Regions from separate parts of the Ferrimonas sp. SCSIO 43195 genome, predicted to be linked through region 4. Evidence: predicted binding sites of a transcription regulator. Region 4 holds the regulator's gene; each other region holds the start of a gene.

Region 1 (4,209 bases), 1.6 Mb from region 4:
GCCGTCGTTGATGGTGATCCATTTCTCACCGCGAATCACCAGGTTGCCGTTGGACAGCACCTGCAACACGTTGACCGAGATGGAGCCATCGAGGCTGTTGCTCTGATCCGCATCCGCCTCCTTGGACAAGTCCAGTTTCTCTTTGTAGTTCAGGTCGATGGTCTGGCCATTAATGGTGATTGGCGCACCGCCAGCACTGATGGGGTCTAGGCTCATGGAGTTGTCTTTGGACATCTCGTTGGTGGCACTTTTCTTGGCCTTGGTGGATTCCACCAGATTCACGGTGATCACATCACCGACCCGGTGAGCCTTAATGTCGGAGTACAGCTCGTTGGAGAAGGTATCCTGGTAGATGGAGCCCGTGGTCACCACCTGAGTTGGCGGCAGGTCCGGATACACCGGCGCATAGTAGGGATCATCGGGCAGCGGGCCGCCCGGGGTAGTGCATCCGGCCAGCGCCAGCAGGCTGGCGGCCACAATCAGGACTCTCATCACGGCTCCTTACAGCTGCTGGTTGAGGTTGGCCAGCATCTGGTCAACGGTGGAGATCACTTTGGAGTTCATCTCATACACCCGCTGGGCTTCAATCATGTTCACCAGTTCTTCGGTCACATTGACGTTGGAAGTCTCCAGTGCCCCCTGGCGAATGGAACCCAGGCCGTCGAGGCTGGGCACCCCGGCAATGGGGGCACCGCTGGCACCGGTTTCCAGAAACAGGTTCTGACCGATGGGCTCGAGGCCGCTGGCATTGACGAAGTTACTGATCTCAATCTGACCCACCACCACGTTCTCTGCCACGCCCGGGGTGCGAACCGACACCTCCCCCTCGGCCGAGACACTGATGGACTGAGTGTCTTCGGGAATCACAATGCCTGGATCCAGTACGTAGCCAGAACCCGGGGTCACCATCTGCCCCTCTTCGTCCAGAGTGAACTGACCGTTACGCGAGTAAGCGATGGTGCCGTCCGGCATCTGAATCTGGAAAAACCCCGGACCATCGATCATCAGATCCAGGCTGTTGTCCGTGGTCAGCATGTTGCCCTGAGAGAAGATTCGCTGGGTGGCCGCCACCTTGGTACCCGCCCCCAGGGTCAGACCGTTGGGCAGCTCGGTGTTCTGGGCACTGATGCCGCCGGCCTGGTTGATGGTCTGGTACAGGAGATCTTCAAACACCGCCCGGCTTTTCTTGTAGCCGACGGTGCTGGCGTTGGCCAGATTGTTGGAGATGTTGGCGATTTCTGTTTGCTGGGCATCGAGGCCCGTCTTGCTAATCCAAAGTGCCGGTTGCATGTTGCTGTCCCTTTAATCTGGTTACACCCGCAAGAGTTTTGCGGCTGACCTGTCATTCTCTTCTGCGGTTTTCATCATCTTCAGTTGCATATCAAACTGGCGCTGCATCTCAATCATGCCCACCAGTTCGTGCACTGGACTTACGTTGCTGCCTTCTACGGCACCACTGAGCAGTTCCACCTCGACATCGGTCTGATAGGCAGCCCCTTCCAGGTTACGGAACAGGCCGTCTTCGCCCTTGGTGAGTGAAGTCAGAGGCGGATTCACCAACTGCAGCTGGGCCACCTCTTCCATGGCATTGGCCGGCGCCCCCTGGGGACGGACGGTAATGATGCCGTTGGAGGCAATCTCAACCTTCTCGATGGGCAGCGGCAACAGGATGGGGCCATTTTCTCCCATGATGGGTTGCCCCTGAGAGTTCATCAGCAAGCCACTCTCATCAATCTGCAACGAGCCGTTGCGATTGAGCGCCTCTTTGCCTTCGGCATCTTCCACCACGAACCAGCCTTCATTCTTGATGGCAACGTCAAGATCGCGATTGGTGGTTTGAATGGAGCCGGCATCGAAATTGGTGGCCGGACGCTCGGTCATGGCAAACACTCGAGTCGGTAAGCCTTCACCGTATGCCTGCATGCTGCGGGCCTGATGCAAGTCTGCCTTGAACGCATCGGTGCGGGCATTGGCCAGGTTGTTGGCATGCACCCCGAGGGCATTCATGTTCTGGCTGGCACCGGTTGCGGCGATGTAGAGCATGTTATCCAAAAGTGACTCCAATGAGGACGCTTGCTGTGGTTAGCCTGGATAAATGCAATTGCTATGCCAAAACGAAAGGGGCGGTTTTATGGCGGTTCAGGGGCGGTTAAGAAAAATCGACGGCCGGGAGGGGAAAAGGGTTGCCGCCCCGATGGCCGGGGCGGCAATCTGAGATTATCGGATTTGCAGGATGTTCTGTTGCAGCTGGTTGGCAATGTCCAGCGCTCGGGAGTTGGCCTGGAAGTTACGCTGAGCACTGATCAGATCCACCAGCTCGGTGGTCAGATCGGTGTTGGACTGCTCCAGCGCCGCGGAGTTAACGCTGCCAAAGGTGCCGGTGTTGGGCTCACCAATCAGCGCCTCACCGGAAGCCTGACTCTGCTTCCAGGAGGTGTTGCCCTGCTGAGACAACCCCTGCTCATTGGCAAATCGGGCCAGGGCCACCTTACCCAGCGCCACCTCGGTGCCGTTGGAATAGGTGGCAGCAATAAGACCGTCAGAGGCAACTTCGACGTTAGTCAGGCGGCCCACGGTGGCGCCATCCTGCTTCAACTGAGTCACTTCAAACGATGAGGCGTACTGAGTCGGGTTATCAAAGCGCAGCTCTACCCGCTGAGTGCCATCGGCACCGGGGCCGATAACGCCGGCACCGGTATTGCCCAAGGCCACACTCTGAATCATGGTGGGGTTCGAGCCGATGTAGTTACCGGTGTCGTCAAAGCTCAGCACGGCACCGGTGTGGCCGGAGCCGTTAACCGCCGCCACATTCTGCCTATCGGTACCACCGGGAGGCAGGGTGATCACGCCGTCGCCGTCGACGTCCTGATCCCAGGTGCCGTTGGTGGTGGCACCACCGGCGTCACCAATATTGACCGGCTTGTCGTCCATGGTCATGAAGGTGATCCACTGGTTGTTGTTGTTCAGCGCCCCGCCCGGTGGTTTAACGAAGTACTGGGTCATGATGTGTGGCTCACCCAGGGAGTCGTACACCGTCACCGAGGTGGCGTTGTTGTAGGTGGTGGGATCCGCGGCATCGAAGTTAGCCGGATCATGGGTCACATCCCCCGCCGGCAGGTTCATGGACATGTTGACCAGAGAGGTTTGGGTCGGCTGACCGGCGGTCTGCGGGATCTGCACCGGAGTGGTCGTGGAGATGCTCACCGACTGCACCGAGCCGTCATCGTTTACCGGCAACGCCATCAGGTAGTTGCCCTGAGAGTCCACCATGAAGTTCTGATCATTGAGCTTAAAAGCACCGGCGCGGGTGAAGCTGTAATCCTGGGAGCCAAACTCCGAGGTGGTGACAAACATGCCGTTGCCGTTGATGGCCAGATCCAGGGCGTTGTTGGTGAACTGCAACGAGCCCTGGTGGAACTGCTGTGCCACTTCGGAGGTGGCCACACCACTACCCACATTGGTCTTGCTGTTGGTGAACAGCGAGTTCGAGTAGACGTCGGCAAACTCCGCCCGGGATTCCTTGAAGCCAATGGTGTTGACGTTGGCAATGTTGTTAGAAGTGGTATCCAGATCCTTCTGGGCGGCGTTCAGGCCGCTGAGTGAGATATTAAAAGACATGCTTTTTCCTCTTGATTACCCTTCTGCGACTGCCAATACATCAGCAAGCTTGATGCCGCCAACACCGCGCAGATTAAGGACTGTATCGAAATTTGCTCCGCCCAGCGTGACACTGCTGACGTGGGCGTAGGTAAATACGGGCAGGGTCTCGGTCTTGCCACCGACCAGGGCCTCTGCGGTAAAGCTGTAGTTGCCCGCTGGCAACTTTTTGCCATCGGCATTGTTGCCGTCCCAGTTGAAGTCGACGTTGCCGCCGCTGCCCGCAGGCACCTCCAAGGTGCGAACAATCTGCCCGGCCGAATCCTTAACCTTGACGGTCATGGTGCCGGCGCCGGCAGGGGCGGCAATGACACCGGCAACCGGGTTAACGCCGTCGCTGCTGCCGGTATCCGAGGGGATCAACACCTTCTGCCCCACCAGGCTGCTGGCTTCCAGCGCCTGGGAAGAGGTCATGGAGGCGTTCATGTTCTTGATCTCTTCGTTGAGGGTGCCAATGCCATCGACGGTGGCAAACGACGACATCTGAGAGATCATCTGATCGTTGTCCACCGGCTTAAAGGGGTCCTGCATCGACAACTGCTGTGACAGCAG
Region 2 (4,209 bases), 530 kb from region 4:
GAGGCGGGGGCGGGTCAGGCTGGCATCGGCCAACTTATCCAGCCGTTGTTTGACCCAGTCGGAGTGAAACCTCGGATGCAGGCTGTCCTCTTCCGGGCACAGGGCCCGCAGTCGAAACTCGGCCTGGTTCTGCATCACCGGGAACTCTTTTCCCAGGATCTGGCCATTGGCGCGCCAGGCTTCCACCAGCTGATTGATGGCGTACTCCACCTGAGACAGGGTGGTGTCATCAAAGCATTCGAAACGCAGTTCTACCAAGTACATGAGGGACTCCGGTTGGGTTGGGGCGGCCATTATAACGGCGTTGGCGGTGACGGCAAGCTTGTACCTGGGGGCCGCAATCGCTAGGTTGTATACTTTATTCTAAAATATGAGAGTTCAAGGATGACCCAACCCGCTTCAGGTGGCTGGAACGACGCCAGTAAACTGGGGATCGGTGCCGCCATCGCCAGTCTCGGTTACGTATTCTGGGTGGTCGGTGGCATGGAACTGGTGGAGCGACTGGCCTTCTATGGCGTCAAAACCACCGCCAGTATCTATGCCACCGATGCGCAATCCGCCGGCGGCCTTGGCCTGACCATGACCGACTTCAGCTGGATTTTGCTGGCCTGGGCCCTGTTTCAGTCCTTTGTGCCGGTGTTCTTCGGTGCCACCGCCGATCGCATCGGCTACAAGGAAACCATCGCCCTGTCGACGGTGATTAAGATTGCGGCTTATCTGCTCATGGCGTTGTTCCCGTCGTTCTGGGGCTTTTTGCTGGGGGCGGCGACCCTGGCGTTTGGCACCGGCATCTTTAAACCCGGCATTCAGGGCACCCTGGTTAAGTGCTCGACCCGGGAGAACTCGGCCATGGCCTGGGGCCTGTTTTACCAGATGGTCAACATTGGCGGCTGGTTGGGGCCGATTTTAGCGGCTCAGATGCGAATCCTGGCCTGGGATAAATTGTTCTTTGCCTGTGCGGCCATCATCAGCCTTAATTTCCTGTTGCTGCTGACCTACCGGGAACCGGGTAAGGCGCAGCGACGGGCGGTGTCGCATCAGAGCGGCATGTGGCGCAGCGCCTGGCGGGAGATTCGACAACCCCACCTGCTGAGGTACACCCTGCTGTTCTCCGGCTTCTGGTTTATGTTCATGGCCCTGTTTGACGTGCTGCCGGTGTACATTCGAGATTGGGTCGACACCCGCACCCTGGTGAGCAGCCTGTTTGGTGGGGCCGAGCCAGGAGCGCTGATGCAGGCCATTCTGGCCATCGACCCCGATACCCTGGCGGTGTTGCCGGAGGGGATCATGAACATCAACTTTGGCATGATCATGCTGGTGTGCTTCCTGTATGCGGCGGTGGCCGGCCGCATCGGCACGGTGCCGTCGCTGGTAACTGGCACCCTGTTATGTTCGTTGGGACTGCTGACCCTGGGGCTGTCCACCTACGCCTGGATCATCGTGCTGGCGGTGCTGGTGTTCTCCTCCGGCGAGATGCTGGCCAGCCCCACCTCCTCCAAGTTCATCGGCAATCTGGCGCCCGATGACAAAAAGGCGATGTATCTGGGGTTTAAAGAGCTGCCCTATGGTATTGGCTGGGTGGCGGAGTCGATCATCGGGCCACGGGTTTACGATGCCTGGGGGGCCAAGGAGACGCTGGCAAGGGAGGCACTGGCTCAGCATGGCATGACGGCGGCGCAGCTCAGTGGTATTCCTCAGGGGGAGTATTTTCAGCATCTGCAGCAGCAGACCGGATTCAGCGCCTCGGTGCTGACCGAGCAGCTGTATCAATCCGGTCAGGTGGGGCTGGTGTGGTATCTGATGGCCGCGGTGGGCTTGGTGACCACCGCTGGCCTGATTCATTACGGTCGCTGGCTCCAGCGCCATCCGCTGAGTTAGCGCCGCTCGGCCTCCAGCTGTTCGATTCGGGCGGTTAACGCCTGGATCTGGCGTTCCAGCCGGGCGAGGCGATCGTCCGGCTCGGCAACGGGGGGCACATCAGTGACCTCGGGCGACAGCTGCAGCACCGAGTCCGGATTCTGCTTGTAGTGTTTGATGGCCTGAATCAACACCGGCATCGGGTAGCTGCCGCTTAACTGGCCTTTGAGGGTGGCCAGAGACACCGTTTGCCCCTGTCGATGCAGGCGGCCAAGTGCCTGTTGTATCTGGGAATCCATAAGGGCCTCCTCAACCTGTTGGGTCAGCCTAACTGTTAGTGATTTTAGCCAACAGTGTGGCGGATTTTATCACTCCACCACAAGTTAAAATTGATTACCCGTTTGTTTTCAATTGGTTAAATAGTTGGCAAAGGACTTGCTCCTAGTAGGTGGTACTGATCATTCCTCAAGGAGACAGAGATGCAATCTAAAGTTTTGTTGCCCATGGTCGTGGCGGCGGCGTTCGGTTTGAGTGGTTGTGTGGTAGCCGTTGGCGGTGACGGCTGGGAGTCAGACAGCTGGGACAGCGATTCCAGCAGTCACTGGGCTAAGCTGGAGAAAGAGAATCGCAAGAAGCTGTCACAGCTGAGCCCGGGCATGAGTGTTGACCAGGTGGTGGCACTGTTGGGGACGGCCGAATTTAATGAGTTTTATCGTCAGGACGATAAGGACGTGCAGGTGCTGTTCTATCGTACCCACCGCACCAAGGGGGATGGCAAGACCACCAAAGAGGAGTGCACGGCGGTGGTGCTGGAGCAGGGCAAGGTGGTTGGCTGGGGGGATAAGGCCTACCACAACGCCATCTAAGCACGGCTTGTATGTATTAATGCGCCGGCCTCGTGCCGGCGCTTGTCGTTGTGCTGGCCTATTTATGCAGCAGGGTATCCAGGGTATCGATAACTTCGCTCCACTGGGCATCGCGATTGCGCTCTTCACTGAGAAAGCTTGATTGGGCTGCGGTCCAGAACGGCGCTTGCTCCAGGGGCGTGGCTCTATCCAGGGGGTGGGCCTGAATAAACTGATTGATGGCTTGCTCGCTGCTGGGCAGTCCCAACTGCTCAAACAGGTGGGGCAGGGTGGCTTGAGTGGTGTCCATGATTAACGGCTCCCAAATCGTTGTGTGATGAAGTGTAGTTGGCCAAAACCGCCTTCGGCGAGCGCCGACCCGCTAAATTGTCGTCATTCGGATTCGCTCGTGCTTTGGTTGGGGTATCCCAATCCCTCATCTTGTGTTATCAAAGGAGGGTTTATAACTAGTAGAGTCATTGGTGCTCTTCACTCCGTCATAACGGCGACGAATCGAGGCGTGGCCTGGCATGACCTGATGCGGAGTGGAGGCCGAGGTGAGCGATGATGCATTTGTTGGGAGAGGATGGATGCAGAGTGAGCAAGTGAGTGCCGTAAAAGCGGTGTATCTGACGGCAGAAGAGTTAAGGGTGGCGGCGTCGCTGTTGTACAACGCCTACCACGATGATCTGTTTTTTCAGCAGGCTTTCGGTCGACAAAGCTATGGCCAGAAGCTGCGGGCCGCCATGCGCGAAGAGTTGAATGAGTTGTGGCATCACCAGCAGAAGGTGATCGGTTTTTACTTGGAAGATGTGCTGGTGGGCGTCGCCTGTGTGGTGGATAAAGAGTATCCCCAGGGCGAGAGCCGCTACTGGTACTGGCGCCTGAAAATGGCCTTGGGTACCGGCTGGACGCCAACTCGCAACTGGATTGAGCGTGAAGATGAACTGAAGCGGTTGCTGCCCACCGACAACTATTGGTTGCTGCAGTTGATTGCGGTACACCCGCAGCATCAACGTAAAGGACTGGGGGCGCAGGTGGTGCAGTCTCTGATCGAACTGATGGCCGATCACGAAGTGGATGGCTTGGCGGTGTTTGTGTCTCAGCAGGAACACGAAGCTCTGTTTGAACAAAAAGGCTTCAAGCGACTTCAGAAAGTGACCGTGGCTGACGTAAGCGGCCAATTAATGTACTGCACCCAGACGGGTGAGGATGAATTGGCCCAGTCTTGCTGATCGCCTTTGTGCGAGATCTCTTACAAGCGTGTAGGATAAAGGGCCGAAGATTGACGAAATTCGAACAGGTGTTTTCATTTAAGTTCATGAATTAAGTGGTATTTCAGTCAGACTTTCGCAATGTGAAATCTTGAGTTTCGGCTTCAGTATGGTGCGAAAATGCCTTGTTTAGTTCTGTGATCTGAGTAGACTTTAGTTGTGCCAAGGGAAACGGCTAGGAACTGAATTAGTGATGCGTGACAGGAGGTTGCCATACACGAGTTCGGTGAAAG
Region 3 (4,209 bases), 1.6 Mb from region 4:
TTCTGCAGTTAATCGATGCCCAGCAAGGGCGTCTACAACAACTGCAACAGCTGCTGCAACAAGAACACCAGGCTTTGGTGGAGCGAGACGCGGATGCCATCGAATCGCTACTGCGGGAGAAGCTGGCACAGCTGGACGCCATTAATGCGGCAGACACGGCTCTGGCCGGCCACCCGGATGTGGCGCAACTGGCCAATGATGCCGAGGCCCGTCAGGGCATTGAACAATGCCGTTCGGTGCTGACGCAATGCCAGATGTTCAATCAACAAAACAGTCAGCTGGCGGACCAGACCCTGGCCAGCCTCAGTCGGCTGCAGCAGATCCTCAATAGCACCAAAAGCGCCAACTCTCTGACCTATAACCAGTCAGGCACCACCAGCAGCGGCAACCGCCTGGGCAAGGCCATCAAGGCCTGATCACCCGGCGCTGTTTCGCCGCCCCCCTAGACATCACCGTTACCGACTCTGTCCCCTGGCCCGAACCAGATCCTGAGGCTGCCACGCGGTGTAACTGGCACCGGTCTGCAACCGGCCGATGGCCTGCTCCCGCTGAACCTGCTCCACCAGCAAACGGTCTTCCTTGCCATTTTGCTGGGGCCACCAGCTTTGCTGATCCTGTTGTCGGCTCTGCAGGGTCAGTCGATCCCCGACCCGCACTCCATGACGGCTGCCCAGGTTAAAGGTGACCCGCTCGCCGTTAACCGCCAGCACCCGGCCGTTTAACGGGCGGCAGCGCAGGGTGGCATCCAGATCCTGGGCCATCTGAGTCACGGTCTGACGAATCTGCTGACCGTATTCACTGTTCCAGAACTGACTGCTGGCGATGTTGACGGCATCGGTGCGCTCGTAGGGCCAGTCGCCCTGGGCCCGGTAGCGGTTTTGCCACACCAACTGGCCACTGAGACCGTCGTACACCGACAGATCGGCACCGAAGTAGCGGTTACGATCGTAAGAAAACCAGCCCAGAAGCGGCTTGTGGGGGTCCACCGTCACATCATCGATTCGCACTACCGCGATGTACTGGCTGTTGTCCTTGATGGTCAACTCCTGCGCCCAGGCCCCCTGATACTGTTGATTGAGCTGATTCGAATCAAAACTGATGTCCGGGCGCAAATGGGCAAACAGGGAACGCGCTTCCCCATTAAGGGTGTTGGCCAGTAAGCGACTGACCGCGGCATCAAACTCATACAGGCTGCCCGGAACCAATTGCTCCCGGTGCACCACCTGCGCCCGAGGCACGGTGATTGCCTGACGGAATCCGGCGCCGTCGCACTGACTGCCGATACTGCGAACGTCGGCCTGCAGCGTCACTTCCAGAACGTCGTCACGAACGTGTTCGGCAATCACCTGATACTGACCGACCTGGCTCAGCGGTTCGCTGCCCTGACTCAGCACCCCGTTATTGAGAGTTTCCACCACCATGGTGTCGCCACTGGCCTGGCTCAGGGCGTTGTTGATCGCCTGCTGACGGGCCTGTTCCATCCCCTGCCCCGCCACGGGAGCGGTTCCGGTTAATGTCGTCCATTGTCCCCAGGCTGGCATGCCCAGACAGCCGGCCAGGAGCAGAGCGGTGGTTCGCCGATTGATCATCTGTCGTGTTCCTCGATGCAGTTGGCGTAAATAATGCAATGCTCGTGCCGACAATGGCAATTAAAGCCCTGGAGTTTTAGGCCGATAAGCCATTAACAAACGATGCGCCTGACAGGCGCCCTTAATACGGAGACAGTGATGAAAGCGGCTATTGGTGTTCTGTTCCTGCTACTGACGGCCTGTGCTGCCCCACCGGAGCCCCCATTGCCGGACTACTCCGACAGCGGCAAAGGTTTGCCGCACAGCAGTGCCCTTATTCACCTGTCCGCACGCATTGCCGAAGATCTGGAGCGCAACCACGACCTGTTGAATAAACGACAGCTGATCGCCGTCACCACCCCGGTGTGGCTGAACAACATCAACGCCAGCGGCCGCTTGCCCCGGCAACTCGGTGAAGGGCTGTTGTCGGCCCTGCACCAGCGGGGCTTCAACCTGGTGGAGCTCAACAGCAGCAAACAGATTCGGGTCTCTGAGCAGGGCAACCTGATTCTCAGTCGCGATTATCAGCGCCTGGAGGCCAATCTGCCGGTCAATCAGGTGCTGGTTGCCACCCTGAGCCAGGACAGCGATGGGGTCATCATCAACACCCGGCTGGTGGACATTGCCAATAACCGGGTGGTATCGACCTCTCAGGCGTTTCTGTCCTGGCAGGAGTCCGCCGGCTATCTGGAGCCCAGCTACAGCGTGACGGAACAGCAGGGTCAGTTGATTCGCGATGAACAACCGGGTCGCACCCCGGTAAGAGAGGTTACCCCATGAGAAGCTGGATCCTTGCCGTCGCTCTGGTCATGGCCGGTTGCCAGAACAACGCCTACGTCGAGTACGAGACGGTGGCCCCAACCTCATTCCCAATCCTGACCGCCAAGGGCATTGCTCCGATCTCGTCGCAACAAGGAGACACGCCCGCTCTGCGCCAACAGCAGGCGATGCGAGCCGCCAAGTTGGATGCCTACCGGGAATTGGCGGAACAGATCTACGGAGTCAGGGTGTCGGGTACCAGCGCCATCGATCAGCAACTGCTGCAGGGGGATCGATTTGAGACTCAAATCGACGGCCTGGTGCGCGGCGCGGAAGTGGTTCGAATCTATCCGGTGGGGGACAATTACGTGGCGGAATTGAAGCTGGATTATGAGAAAGTCTGGCAACTGTTTCAGCAGGCGCCGAAACAGCGAATAAAAAGTGTGGTGTACTACTGACACCAAAATCGAACACTCTTCCCACAAAAACCCCACAAAAAAGGAGGCCATCGCCTCCTTTTTGTGATCTGGGTTCGAGTGCGCTCAGTTGTTAATCAAACCTCTGCCACTCTCCCCGCTCGATTTTTGTAAACACTCTGCGCAGTAACTTGGCCATATTCAGGTATCGGGCCGACGCGCCGAAAGGGGCGATTTGTTCACCGGCCGCCACCATTTTCGAGCGCAAATCATCACACCATACCAACAAAGGCTTAGGCAAGGGTTGTTGAGACCGCCAGCCTAACCAGAACAGTCCCTGCAGGGGTAAGCTCAATAAAAACAAGCCACTGGCTATTGCCTGGGGCAAGCTGGTGGCCCCCATGGATTGGTACTGAAGCCAGAAGCAAAACACCGCAATTGGAGGCATGACTCGAATCGCCAACTCGGTGGCACGGATGACCCGATGCTCCGGAAACAACGGCGCCAGCTGGGCGGCTTTCGGCCACTCCTTCATGTAGTCATTGCCACATCGCAATGTTTCAAAAAAGGTCATGCTTCACTCTCCTATGGACAACGCGAGACTGATCACAGATTTGTTAAGTGTAACACGTCCTGATTCTGCTTCTTGAGAAAAGTTCGGGTAAAATGGTCATACCTTTTTTACGAGGGTGGCTGCAATTCAGCCGAATAACCGCCGATTCCCGTGGCCGAGTTCACGTTCTTCAGCGGTCTATACTGTATTGGCTTACCCTCTTCAGTCGCTATCGACTTATACGCCCAGAGTGCGTAGTCGGTTGTTCGCATGTATATCACTTAGGTGTTTGAATAATGAGCAAACTTGTTCTGGTTCTTAACTGCGGTAGCTCCTCTCTGAAGTTCGCTGTAATCGATGCTACTTCAGGTGACGAGTATCTGTCCGGATTGGCCGAATGTTTCAATCTGGAAGACGCGCGTATCAAATGGAAGCTGGATGGCAACAAGGGCGAAGCCGCTCTGGGTGCCGGCGCAGCCCACACCGAGGCTCTGGACTACATCGTAAACACCATTCTGGCCAGCAAGCCAGAACTGGCTGAGCAACTGGTTGCCATCGGCCACCGTATCGTTCACGGCGGTGAGAAGTACACCAAGTCCATGCTGGCCACTGACGAAGTGATTGCCGGTATCGAAGAGTGTGCCGCCCTGGCTCCATTGCACAACCCTGCTCACCTGATCGGTATTCGTGCTGCTAAAGCCGCTTTCGCCGAGCTGCCTCAGGTTGTGGTATTCGATACCGCGTTCCACCAGACTATGCCTAAGACTGCTTACGCATACGCCATCCCACAGAACCTGTACCGCGACCACGGCATCCGTCGTTACGGCGCCCACGGCACCAGCCACCTGTTCGTTTCCCAAGAAGCCGCCAAGGCCCTGGGCAAAGAGGTGTCCGACACCAACGTCATCACCTG
Region 4 (4,209 bases):
GCGCCAGTCCGGCAGCCTGGTGAAAGGCGATACCATTCAATACGACCTGAACCAGCAGAAGCTGCTGGCCGAAAGCAGCGGCGACGAGCAGATCACCACCATCTTCCTGCCGGCCGATGCGGATCTTAAGCCGGACCCCAAACCTGAGCCCTCCCCGCAACAGCAACCGACAGACCCTAAGCAAGGTGAGCAGCAACCATGAGTCGTTCAACCCTGACCGCAGACAAGCTGGCCAAGGCCTATAAGGGCCGGGAAGTGGTGAAAAATGTCGGCCTGGAGGTCAGCACCGGCCAGATCGTCGGCCTGCTGGGCCCCAACGGTGCCGGCAAGACCACCACCTTCTACATGGTGGTGGGCCTGGTACAAAACGACCGCGGCCGCATTCAGATCGACGGCGAAGACATCACCCTGCTGCCGATGCACAGCCGCGCCCGCAAAGGCATCGGCTACCTGCCTCAGGAATCGTCGATCTTTCGCAAGCTCTCCGTCTACGACAACCTGATGGCGGTTCTGCAAACCCGCAAAGGGATGAGTACCAGCCAGCGAGTCGAGAAACTGGAGCAGTTGCTGGAGGAGTTCAACATCACTCACATCCGCGACAGCCTCGGTATGAGCCTGTCCGGCGGCGAACGGCGCCGGGTGGAGATCGCCCGCGCCCTGGCGGCGGACCCCAAGTTCATTCTCCTCGACGAACCCTTTGCCGGCGTGGATCCCATCTCGGTGATCGACATTAAGAAGATCATCCAACACCTGCGAGACCGGGGCCTGGGCGTGCTGATTACCGACCACAACGTGCGTGAGACCCTGGATGTGTGTGAACACGCCTACATCGTCAGTCACGGTGAGTTGATCGCTCAGGGTGAGCCAGCCGCCATCCTGGAGAACAAGCTGGTGCGCTCGGTATACTTGGGCGATCAGTTCAAGCTATAGTAATTGGTAGGCAGGGCAACCTGGATGTCACTACACAAAAACAAGGATAAGGACGGGTTGTTGTAAATGAAAACTTCTCTTCAGCTGAAACTGGGGCAACAACTCACCATGACCCCGCAGCTGCAGCAGGCCATTCGGCTGTTGCAGTTGTCGACCCTGGATTTACAGCAAGAGATCCAGGAGGCGCTGGACTCCAACCCGCTGTTGGAAGCCGACGAAGAGTTTCTGGCGGCTCCCGCCAACGTGGATGCCCCCGAAGCCAGCGACAGCGGCAATGAGCTGGACGTGGCCCCAGAGCCCGCCAGCCTCGACACCAGCGAAGCCCTGTCCCAGACTGACATGCCCGACGACCTGCAGGTCGACACCTCCTGGGACGAGTACTACACCTCGGCCCCCACCTCCAGCAGCAGCGGCAGTCGCGAAGACGACATGCCGTTCCAGGGCAGCACCTCGGACTCGTTGCAGGACCACCTGCTGTGGCAGATGGAACTGACGCCGATGTCGGACACCGACCGCGCCATCGCCATCGCCATCATCGACGCCACCGACGAGCGCGGCTACCTGACTCAAAGCAGCGACGACATTCTCGAAGCCATGGGTGACGACGACGTCGAGCTGGACGAAGTGGAAGCGGTACTCAAGCGGGTACAACGCTTTGATCCCATCGGCGTCTGCGCCCGGGACCTGGGCGAATGCCTGCTGGTACAACTGAGTCAGTTTGACGGCGATACCCCGTGGAAGGCCGAAGCCGAGATGCTGATTCAGGAGCACATGGATCTGCTGGCCAACCGGGATTTTCGCGGCATGATGCGCAAAACCCGCCTCAGCGAAGAGGAGCTGAAGCTGTCGATGGAGCTGATTCAGACCCTGAATCCGCGCCCGGGCAGTGCCCTGATCTCCGATAACGACCAGTACGTCATTCCCGACGTCGCCGTCAGAAAGAAAAAAGGCCGCTGGGTGGTGGAGTTGAACCCGGAGACCATGCCGAAGATTCGCATCAATGAACAGTACGCGGCCCTCAGTCGCCACAGTCGCAATCAGGCCGACAGCCAGTTTGTCCGGGGTCACCTGCAAGAGGCGAAGTGGTTCATCAAAAGCCTCGAAAGCCGCAACGACACCCTGTTGAAGGTGGCTAACTGCATCGTTCAGTTCCAGCAGGGTTTTCTGGAATACGGTGACGAAGCGATGAAACCCATGGTGCTCAATGACGTCGCCGAAGCGGTCGACATGCACGAGTCCACCATCTCTCGGGTGACCACCCAGAAATACATGCATACCCCACGTGGCATCTTCGAATTGAAGTATTTTTTCTCCAGCCACGTCAGCACAGAAAACGGCGGAGAATGCTCCTCCACCGCAATCCGTGCTTTAATTAAAAAATTGGTTGCTGCAGAGAACCCAAGGAAGCCTCTCAGCGACAGTAAGATGGCGGAGCTGCTGGCAGAACAGGGAATCAAGGTCGCACGGCGCACCATCGCCAAATACCGAGAAGCCCTGTCTATTGCTCCCTCAAATCAGAGGAAAAGCCTGTAAACGGCTAACTAAGGAGGAACCCATATGCAGATTAACCTGACCGGCCACCACGTCGAAATCACCACGGCCCTAAGAGACTATGTGCATACCAAGTTCGATAAGTTAGAGCGCCACTTCGACCACATCTCCAACGTGCATGTGGTCCTGAATGTGGAAAAACAGCAGCAAACCGCGGAAGCCAAATTGCACCTGAGCGGCCGGGAGGTCTATGCCACCCACAACCACAGCAATATGTACGCCGCCATCGATGGTCTGATCGACAAACTCGACAGGCAAGTCCTTAAACATAAAGAGAAAATTTCACGTCACTGACCATGGATATTGAGACGATACTCAGCCCGGAGTGTGCCACCATCGCCGCTCCGGGTACCAGCAAGAAACGCGCCCTGGAGCTGATTTCTCAGCTGGCCAGCCAGCGTTACACCGACGTCAACCCGCAGCAGCTGTTTGAAAGCCTGCTGGCCCGGGAAAAGATGGGCAGCACCGGCATTGGCAAAGGCATCGCCCTGCCCCACGGCCGCCTGCCGAACGTGGACCACGCCATCGCCGTATTCGTGAAATGCGACGAGCCGATCCCCTTTGATGCCATCGACGGCAAACCCGTCGATCTGCTGTTTGCCCTGTTTGTCCCCGAAGACAACTGCAAACAGCACCTGTCGACCCTGGCCTCCATGGCCAAGGTGCTGGACAACAAAGACATCTGTCGGTCGCTGCGCAAATCGGCCGATGACCATGAGATCTATCAACTGGTGACCTCGTGAAACTGATTATCCTCTCCGGCCGCTCCGGCGCAGGCAAATCCGTGGCCCTGCGGGTTCTGGAAGACCTGGGCTACTACTGCGTCGATAACCTGCCGGCCAGCATGCTGCCGGCCCTGGTCAATGAAATGGTGGATCGCTGCTCCACACTGGCGGTCAGTCTGGATATTCGCAACCTGCCAGAGCAGGCAGAAAGCATTCCCGATGAACTGAAGCGACTGCCGGACAGCGTCGACTGGCAAATCTATTTTCTGGATGCCTCCGACAGCAGCCTGATTAAGCGCTACAGCGAGACCCGGCGGCTGCATCCGCTGTCGCAGACCGGCATCTCACTGGCCCAGGCCATCGCTTCGGAGACCGAGATGCTGGCGCCGATTCGGCAATTGGCCGACCACAGCATCCATACCGACAACCTGTCGGTGCATCAACTGGCGGATGAGATTCGCACCCGCCTGCTGGGCAAGGCCGAACGGGACCTGTTGTTGGTGTTTGAATCCTTTGGCTTTAAACACGGCATCCCCAAGGACGCCGATTACGTGTTCGATGTCCGCTTCCTGCCCAATCCTCACTGGGATCCGAAGCTGAGGCCCCTGACCGGCCTGGACGCACCGGTGCAGCGCTATTTCACCAAGGAAGCCGAAGTGGCCCGCTTTATTGACCACACCGAGAGTTTCCTGAAAAACTGGCTGCCGATGCTGGAACGCAACAATCGCGCCTACCTGACTGTGGCCATCGGTTGCACCGGCGGCCAACATCGCAGTGTCTACATCGCCCAGCAACTGGGAAACCGCTTTAAGCTGAGCCAGAAACACATCTCCGTCCGCCACCGGGAATTGAAACTCAACGACAGCCAATGAAACTGACCCGCACCCTGAGGGTGGTAAACAAGCTTGGGCTGCATGCCCGGGCCGCCACCCGCCTGGCCCAGGTGGCCCATAATTACGACGCCAACATTCAGATCATCCATGGCAACCAGAGCGCCGACGCC

Evidence for each region. The regulator sigma-54, encoded in region 4, starts transcription at its own class of promoters, with help from an activator protein. The targets are predictions, from matches to a motif close to GTTGGCACGNNNNTNGNNT.
Region 1: a site for sigma-54 is predicted at 2,096-2,114, ahead of J8Z22_RS05770 (flagellar basal body rod protein FlgF). Genes of this name have one in related genera too.
Region 2: a site for sigma-54 is predicted at 2,280-2,298, ahead of J8Z22_RS17575 (DUF3192 domain-containing protein). Genes of this name have one in related genera too.
Region 3: a site for sigma-54 is predicted at 1,623-1,641, ahead of J8Z22_RS05720 (flagellar assembly protein T N-terminal domain-containing protein). Genes of this name have one in related genera too.

The regions. Positions count from the first base shown of each region.
Region 1 covers NZ_CP072679.1:1,170,326-1,174,534, reverse strand. The annotation lists gene flgH (flagellar basal body L-ring protein FlgH) at 1-495, opposite strand, end outside; gene flgG (flagellar basal-body rod protein FlgG) at 502-1,290, opposite strand; gene J8Z22_RS05770 (flagellar basal body rod protein FlgF) at 1,312-2,052, opposite strand; gene flgE (flagellar hook protein FlgE) at 2,218-3,618, opposite strand; gene J8Z22_RS05760 (flagellar hook assembly protein FlgD) at 3,634-4,209, opposite strand, start outside.
Region 2 covers NZ_CP072679.1:3,811,194-3,815,402, reverse strand. The annotation lists gene J8Z22_RS17590 (Zn-ribbon-containing protein) at 1-264, opposite strand, end outside; gene J8Z22_RS17585 (MFS transporter) at 385-1,878, shown strand; gene J8Z22_RS17580 (hypothetical protein) at 1,875-2,156, opposite strand; gene J8Z22_RS17575 (DUF3192 domain-containing protein) at 2,337-2,723, shown strand; gene J8Z22_RS17570 (DUF2789 domain-containing protein) at 2,782-3,012, opposite strand; gene J8Z22_RS17565 (N-acetyltransferase) at 3,293-3,937, shown strand.
Region 3 covers NZ_CP072679.1:1,162,102-1,166,310, reverse strand. The annotation lists gene flgN (flagellar export chaperone FlgN) at 1-416, shown strand, start outside; gene J8Z22_RS05720 (flagellar assembly protein T N-terminal domain-containing protein) at 456-1,589, opposite strand; gene J8Z22_RS05715 (FlgO family outer membrane protein) at 1,728-2,348, shown strand; gene J8Z22_RS05710 (LPP20 family lipoprotein) at 2,345-2,785, shown strand; gene yfbV (terminus macrodomain insulation protein YfbV) at 2,877-3,317, opposite strand; gene J8Z22_RS05700 (acetate kinase) at 3,590-4,209, shown strand, end outside.
Region 4 covers NZ_CP072679.1:4,344,194-4,348,402, forward strand. The annotation lists gene lptA (lipopolysaccharide transport periplasmic protein LptA) at 1-202, shown strand, start outside; gene lptB (LPS export ABC transporter ATP-binding protein) at 199-930, shown strand; gene J8Z22_RS20080 (RNA polymerase factor sigma-54) at 997-2,463, shown strand; gene hpf (ribosome hibernation promoting factor) at 2,488-2,775, shown strand; gene ptsN (PTS IIA-like nitrogen regulatory protein PtsN) at 2,778-3,224, shown strand; gene rapZ (RNase adapter RapZ) at 3,221-4,078, shown strand; gene J8Z22_RS20100 (HPr family phosphocarrier protein) at 4,075-4,209, shown strand, end outside.